2 regions of the Shewanella sp. 125m-1 genome follow, and region 2 is predicted to be linked to the other one. Evidence: predicted binding sites of a transcription regulator. Region 2 holds the regulator's gene; the other holds the start of a gene.
The links. Region 2 encodes ArgR, which controls arginine synthesis, uptake and breakdown. Its sites were predicted from a motif close to ANTGAATANNTATTCANT; they were not measured.
Positions count from the first base shown of each region.

Region 1: the regulator ArgR is predicted to act here: its motif matches at 2,256-2,273, upstream of argC (N-acetyl-gamma-glutamyl-phosphate reductase).

Region 1 is NZ_JBRILT010000020.1:68,075-72,240, reverse strand. It holds gene ppc (phosphoenolpyruvate carboxylase) at 1-927, opposite strand, end outside; gene argE (acetylornithine deacetylase) at 1,095-2,246, opposite strand; gene argC (N-acetyl-gamma-glutamyl-phosphate reductase) at 2,523-3,515, shown strand; gene argB (acetylglutamate kinase) at 3,537-4,166, shown strand, end outside.
Region 2 is NZ_JBRILT010000006.1:89,234-93,399, reverse strand. It holds gene ACVBIK_RS04920 (ABC transporter ATP-binding protein) at 1-688, shown strand, start outside; gene ACVBIK_RS04915 (Dyp-type peroxidase) at 935-1,867, shown strand; gene ACVBIK_RS04910 (cupin domain-containing protein) at 1,948-2,409, opposite strand; gene argR (transcriptional regulator ArgR) at 2,663-3,133, opposite strand; gene mdh (malate dehydrogenase) at 3,486-4,166, shown strand, end outside.

The DNA of each region.
Region 1 (4,166 bases), on a different contig from region 2:
TGGTTCGCTGCTGTTATTGGTGTAAGCCTGCAACGCTTGGTTTGCACCTTCCATCGATAACTCGTTTACCAGTAACACAACGTCTTTTAGGTATAAACGCGCAGCGGTATGGCGGTTTCGGTCGAGTACCTCTTGAGTGACGGTCGAGGTGACAAATGGATTGCCATCGCGGTCGCCGCCCATCCAGCTAGAGAACCTTACCGGTGCAATATCGATTGGGAGTTGGGTATTCGTGCGCTCTTCAACTTGCTGATTAAGCTGCCTAAGAAAATCTGGAATGGCTTGCCATAAAGAAGCTTCAATAGTGCTTAAGCCCCAACGTGCTTCATCGACAGGTGTTGGTCGTTCGTTACGGATTTCATTAGTGTGCCAGATCTGCGCAATCAGTTGACGCAAACGCAGGTGGTGCTGCTTTTTTTCTTGCTCTGTTAACTGGGTATTTTCTAGTGCAGCTAATGAATCAACCACTGCAGAATATTTCTGAATGAGAGTGCGGCGAGAGATTTCTGTCGGATGCGCAGTTAACACCAGATCAATATCCAGTGTCTTTAAGCAGGCTAGCACCTTATCTTGGTCGATTTTACCGCCGAGCATACGTCCTAGCAACTGTTCAACGGGGTCTGGAACACAGACTAATTCGTCACAATTACGACTGATGGTATGGAACTGTTCTGCGATATTCGCCAGATTTAAAAATTGGTTAAAAGCTTTAGCAAAAGGAACGAGTTCGTCGTCGTTTAAAGAAGACAGTAAAGTCAGCATCTCTTCACGAGCGGCATCATCGCCTTGGCGAGAGCTTTTTGCTAGATGACGGATTTGTTCAATTTTATCTAAGAAAGCATCATCTAGATCGGTGCGGATTGTGTCACCTAAAATCTGCCCTAAGGTTCCAACGTTAGACCTTAGCGAGGCATACATGTCTACCATACGTGCTCCATATCGGTAAGCTAATCGATCACAATACCTAGCAGCGCTGTGCTAGGCAATGATCCAGATTAAAATATCGTGCTTGAATGTGTTGTACATCACTTTTTAGGTATGCCCATGTAAGTACTGACTATACTTTGAGCGGTAAAGTGGATGGATAATAGTAATTACTTTATACATGCGTGATAAATAAGCTTTTTTAATAGATCTTTTGTACGTTCGATATACGAAAGATCTAAAAACTCATCAGGTTGATGAGCTTGCTCAATACTACCGGGGCCGAGTACTAAGGTTTGGCAACCTAGCGTACTGATATACGGCGCTTCGGTGGCATAGTTAACCACTTCTGGCTGGCTTTCACTGAGTTGTGCTACCAACTGGGTCCAGCTGCCATCTTTTTTATCTGCAAACGCCTCTGAACCTGGGTATAAAGGCGCAACGCTGATACAGCCAGGATAATGATTGCACACTGGTTCAAGATAGTTGGCAACCATTAACTCTAAATCGGCTAGTGCGAGACTGGGGATGGGTCGAAGGTCAATATGTAGATCGCAGCAGCCACAGATCCTATTGGCCGCGTCCCCGCCATGGATATGTCCAAAATTCATGGTTGGATAGGGCACACTAAAGGCATCTTCTCGATAATTATCGGCTAAGTGCTGTTTTAGCTTGAGGAGTTGTCCTGTAACCAAGTGCATGACCTCGATAGCATTAAGTCCTTTTGCTGGATCTGAAGAGTGACCACTGCGACCAGTCACTCGTATACCTTGGGTAAAATGCCCTTTATGCATATACACCGGCTTTAGGCTGGTGGGCTCACCGATAATGGCATAATCAGGCGAAATTGATTTCGCTGCTGCAAATGCCTTCGCGCCGTTCATGGTCGTTTCTTCGTCGGCACTGGCTAAGATATGCAATGGACGCTTAAACTTATCCATTGGTAGCTCTTTTAGTGCCTCTAGCACTAAAGCAAAAAAGCCTTTCATGTCACAGGTCCCAAGGCCATACCAACGATTATCTTTTTCTACTAATGAAAATGGGTCCTGGCTCCAGCGCCCTTCATCAAAAGGGACGGTATCTGTATGCCCTGCCAGCAATAACCCTCCCTGGCCTTGACCAAACGATGCGACTAGATTGTATTTGTCACGAGTATCTGTCACAGGTACAGACTGGCACTGCATCCCTAAATCGCTAAACCAAGTATGCAATAGTTCTATGACAGCTTTATTGCTCATGTCGTGCTCAGCTTCGAGTGCACTAATAGAGGGTGTTGCAATCAGTTGGCTAAAACTACTTTTAATCTCTGGAAGTGCTTTCATTAAAAAATACCTAAATATATATTCAAATATATTGCATAATTAATTTTGCGTGTTAGTCTATCAAACAGCTAAGACAACTACCACACTTCGATGATCTGTTTAATGAGAGTATATATGTTCAATCTGGTTAAATTAATAGTAATTAAGGTTAATCATACCCACTTCCTGCGACGATAATCTTGTCATTAATGGTGTTCAGCCAGGGCTTAAGTTGTGCCCATTCTTTTTTCCGTTTTGTCATCTAAATTCAAGATTAAGGTTTTAAAGTCATAGACTATGAAAAATATAGCCATTATTGGCGCTAGTGGTTACACGGGCGCACAGATCACCTCTCTTATAAATGCCGAATCGACATTGTCAGTTCAAGGTCTTTATGTATCTGAAAACAGCCTCGACAAGGGCAAGCCTCTGTCTGAGCTTTATCCTGCTTACAGTCATATATCACTGAGCTTAAATCCGCTCACGGAGGGTGCTAAACAAACTATCGTTGCGACAGCTGATGCCGTCGTACTAGCGACTGACCATGCGGTAAGTTTGCACTTAGCTGCTTGGTTTTATCAGCAAGGGTTAGCGGTATTTGATTTAAGCGGTGCATATCGGTTTTCCGATATAGCACAATATCCTAAGTGGTATGGTTTTACTCATGAATATCCTGATGTACTTGCTAATGCTGTTTATGGTTTAGCCGAGTGGAATGCAGAGCAAATAGCCAGTAGTAAGATGATTGCTGTACCAGGTTGTTATCCAACAGCATCGCTAACAGCACTTAAACCTATTGCGCATTTGCTGACCGATGTTTTACCCGTAATCAATGCCGTTAGTGGTGTGACCGGGGCCGGCAGAAAAGCTCAACTGCATACCAGCTTTTGCGAGGTAAGCTTGACCCCTTATGGGGTACTTGGTCACAGGCACCAGCCAGAGATTGCCACTCAATTAGGGCAAGAGGTTATCTTTACTCCCCATCTTGGTAATTTTAAGCGCGGTATTCTTGCAACCATCACGGTGCAATTAGTTGCGGGCACTTCAGTTAGCGATATTGAAACAGCGTATCAATATTATGACTCTGCCGAGCTTGTCACGGTAAAACAAAATCAATTCCCTAAGGTGGATGATGTGGTGCAAACACCCAATTGTCATCTAGGTTGGAAGTTCGATGAACAGAATGGTTATTTGGTTATCGCTAGCGCTATTGATAACTTAATGAAAGGGGCCGCAAGTCAAGCGCTTCAGTGCATAAAGATTCATTTTGATGCGTCAGTAACAGCATAAGTTGGGAGGATGGAGATGAACATGACTAATTTTACAACGACGCAAGCTAAGCCCGTTATGGTGCTCAAGGTTGGTGGCGCATTGTTACAGTGTGAGATGGGAATGGAGCGGTTAATGCAAGCTGCAGCAAGCATAATCGCTAATGGCCAGCCTCTGATTATGGTGCATGGCGGTGGCTGTTTAGTTGATGAACAGCTAAAAGCGAATAGTTTTACATCGGAAAAGCTTGATGGTTTAAGAGTCACCCCGCAAGAGCATATTCCTATTGTAGTGGGGGCATTGGCGGGGACTTCAAACAAAATATTGCAAGCGGCAGCAATTAAAGCGGGTGTAACCAGTTTAGGTATGAGCCTTGCGGATGCTGGAATGATGACGGCAACAATTAAAGATCCGCAGTTAGGATTAGTCGGTGAGGTTGAGCCCAAAGATGCTAGTTATCTTGAATTTGTTTTATCAAAAGGTTGGATGCCAATTGTGAGTTCCATCGCAATTAGTGAAGAAGGCAAGATGCTAAATGTTAATGCCGATCAGGCGGCAACGGCCCTAGCTAAGTTGGTTTCAGGTTCATTGGTTTTACTATCAGATGTTTCAGGTGTGCTTGATGGTAAGGGCCAGTTAATTACGAGTTTGAATAGAGAGCAAGTCAATGAG
Region 2 (4,166 bases):
ACGTTTAGAAGAGATGTTAGCGTTAGTCAAACTCGAAGGATTGGCGAAACGTTACCCCCATGAGTTATCGGGTGGTCAACAACAAAGGGTCTCAATCGCAAGAGCGCTGGCTTATAAGCCTGAAGTGTTATTGCTCGATGAACCGTTTTCAAATATTGATGCCAAAGTACGCCGTGAAATGATGCTCGAGATCCGCGATATTTTGAAAAAGCATAATGTTAGTGCGGTTTTCGTGACACACAGTAAAGATGAAGCGTTTGTATTTGCAGATAAGCTAGCGCTATTTAATCACGGTGAAATCGTGCAGTGTGGTGATGCCGAAGGCTTATATTTAGCGCCATCAGATAAATATGTCGCAGATTTTCTAGGAGCGGGGAATTACCTTAAGGCTGAAGTCATTAGTGACTATTGCATTGCCACTAGCATTGGTGAAATCGTGAGTGAAAGTTTACTTAAGCTGCCAGTCGGTTCCACGGCTGAAGTGCTGCTAAGGCCTCAGCACTTATTATTGAAAGCGGATGCTAACGGTGTTGGCGAAGTGATTGAGCGACGCTTTTTAGGAAATATCTGCCAATATCAAGTTCAGGTCGATGAAACTGTCATAGAGATCCACAGTCCGCAGCGAGACTTAGTACTTGGCCAGCGGGTCGCTATAGCGTGTCAGAACCATAGTTTGGTTTTGTTCTAGTTAAAAGAGTTTAATCACTCAGTCCTAGTCGCTTAATCGTTAAGCCATCACCGCTTACAGACGCGTTTTAGTTATTTTACATGTGAGATAATGTGAGCAAAGTAGATTTTCTTGCTTGCTTAAGTTGTAGTTAGTTCAAGGAATTGACTATTGATTTTAGTTATTGTGCGTCAGTTAATGATATTAATCACTAAAGTTGTCCATAATGTTGCCGAAAATTAATTATGCTAAGGGTTACTTATAATAATGGATAGTCAGGTTATGCCTCGTGAACAGCTTGGAGTTTGTGCAGAAGGAAACTTGCACAGTGTCTACTTAATGTTTAATGCTAATGATAGTGTTGAGTCTGACATGCGCCCTTGTGTGGCGAATGTGGCTCAGTATATTTATGAATTAGCAGATCAATATTCTGATAGTGCCTTTAATGGTTTTGTTGCCATTGGTGCTAATTATTGGGACACCTTATACCCCCATGCTCGACCAGAAGAGCTAAAACCTTTCCCTGCGATGAATCGAGGTAATCGAGATGCACCGGCTATCGAGTATGATTTATTTGTGCATATCCGTTGTGATCGTTTTGATATTCTGCACTTGGTGGCTAACGAAGTTAATCAAATGTTTGAAGGCTTAGTTGAACTCATTGATGAAGAGCGTGGCTTTAGATTCATGGACTCTCGTGATTTGAGCGGCTTTGTTGATGGCACCGAGAACCCTAAAGGACGTAGTCGTCAGGAAGTTGCATTAATCGGCGAGGAAGACAGCCGTTTTAAAGGCGGAAGTTATATTCATGTACAAAAGTTTGCCCATAACTTAAGTAAGTGGAACCGTCTGCCAGTCAAGAAGCAAGAAGATGTTATTGGGCGTACTAAAGCGGACAATATCGAGTATGCATCGGCTGATAAACCGCTTACGAGCCACATTAAGCGTGTTAACCTGAAAGACAGTGAAGGTAAGTCTATGGAGATCTTAAGGCAAAGCATGCCTTATGGTTCAGTTAAAGAGCAAGGCTTGATGTTTATCTCTACTTGCCGCAATTCAGTTAATTTCGAAAAGATGCTAGAGAGCATGGTGCATGGCGATAGTGAAGGCAACCATGACCATTTAATGCATTTTACTCAAGCATTAACTGGTTCGTCATTCTTTGCGCCATCATTAGACTTTATGATTACAGCGGGCTAATTCGCAAGGTTTTACTGACTCATAAAAAACGCACAGTAAAGTGCGTTTTTTATTGGGCGTAACAAAGTGAATTATTCGCGCTAAGCTTCGTCTTTATCCCAATAATTGGTGGGGCGTTTGGCGTAAACTTCGTTGACAGATTTTACTAGCACCTTGTTATTTTCTGGGTATACAACTACGTCATGTATGTCTCGGTTACCAACGACCAGAAAAACAAACTCTTGCTCACTATGATTGACGAGTTTATGAGACACACCCGTGTCAGCGTTAAAGCAGATATATTCTCCCTGACTAAAAGGGTGAGGCTCGCCGTCAATGTATAGCGTCGCTTCGCCATGCATCGCGTAGATATGCTCTTCTTCTTTTGTATGGTAATGGGCAACAGCTGAGGACTTACCTGGCGCTAAGCGTTCCATGGTCACGCCAATTTTTTCTCCACCGGCGGTATCGCCAATGTGCTTTTGCTCGCTGGCATACTGATCTTCATGCTGCCAAGATTCCCAGCATATATCGTTGATATTTATTATTTTACTTTTATTCATTATTTGCCCTCGACTAACAGTACTGTCATTGAGGATTATAACGATTATTGCTCGAGAGAGAAGCTGCTATTCAATATATTGTATAAAACATAGTGTTTCATACAGGGGGCATTAAGCTAAATGATTGGGTTACGGTGCAGAGCCTAGGTAAACGGTCGAGTGATGGAGGCTGATTATGCAACAAACAAAAAATGCTGTAGCCCTGAGGGTACAGCATTTAAAAAAATCGTCGCTTTATGTTTAGTCGGCGTAATTAATCAGCATAATTAAACAGTGACTTAACTGTCTCTAGCGTGTCTTCAATGCTATGGATACTAGATGGACAGATGAAAATCGTATCATCACCAGCAATAGTCCCCAAAATACCCTCAGGCTTACCTATTGAGTCGAGCAGACGCGCGATTAATTGCGCTGCACCAGGGCTAGTTCTGACAACAATCATGGCTTGGTTATGGTCAACATCCAGTACCAGGTTTTTAAGCGGGCTTCCGGCAGTAGGAACGCCAAGCTCTGCAGGAAGGCAGTATACCATCTCTTGCTTTGCGTTACGGGTTCTAACCGCGCCAAACTTACTTAGCATACGAGAAACTTTAGATTGGTTTATATTGCTAAAGCCTTCTGCTTGAAGGGCGATAACAATTTCACTTTGAGAGCCAAAACGCTCCTCTTTTAAAATAGATTTGAACGTCTTAACTAAATCATCTGGGCTTTTACTAGCTTGCATATATTATTATTCTTTATTCAAAAAAATCTGCTTTATCATGAATATTTTCGCCGTTTTTGTCAATTGGTATTCGTTTTTTTGAATAAAAATTCATTAATAAACCCAGTTAGACTCAATGATTCAACTTAAGTTAGAATGATTATTCTAAATTTTGTTATGCTAATTTATTATGGTTTTAGCTCTGTATCGCTGATGTACACTCACTTTACTCATTTACCATCTTACATTAGCGTTCTAGATTATATTCAACACGACTAAGGGATAATTGAATTTTTTTTGTGAATCCAGTACTGTTGCGGCATTGGAAAGGTGGATCTAAATCACAAAAATCTGAGAATTGACGGAGATCATTATGAAAGTTGCTGTACTTGGTGCTGCTGGTGGTATTGGCCAGGCGCTTGCCCTACTGTTAAAAACTCAATTACCTGCGGGTTCAAAATTGTCGCTTTATGATATTGCCCCTGTTACGCCAGGTGTTGCGGTTGACTTAAGCCACATCCCTACTGCGGTAGAAGTAAAAGGTTTCGCTGGTGAAGATCCTACTGCTGCACTAGAAGGTGCTGATGTTGTACTTATCTCTGCGGGTGTTGCTCGTAAGCCGGGTATGGATCGTTCAGATCTATTTAACATCAATGCAGGTATAGTTCGTAATCTAGTTGAAAAATGTGCCGCGACTTGCCCTACGGCATTAATCGGTATCATTACAAACCCTGTAAATACAACCGTAGCCATTGCTGCTGAAGTATTGAAAAAAGCGGGTGTTTACGACAAGAACCGTTTGTTCGGTGTTACAACGTTGGATGTTATCCGTTCAGAAACGTTCGTTGCTGAAGCAAAAGGATTAAACGTTGCAGACGTTAAAGTTAATGTTATCGGTGGGCACAGTGGAGTGACGATTCTTCCGCTGCTGTCACAAATTGAAGGCGTAAGCTTTACCGATGCAGAAGTTGCAGCATTAACGACACGTATCCAGAATGCGGGTACGGAAGTTGTTGAAGCTAAAGCGGGTGGCGGTAGCGCAACTCTATCTATG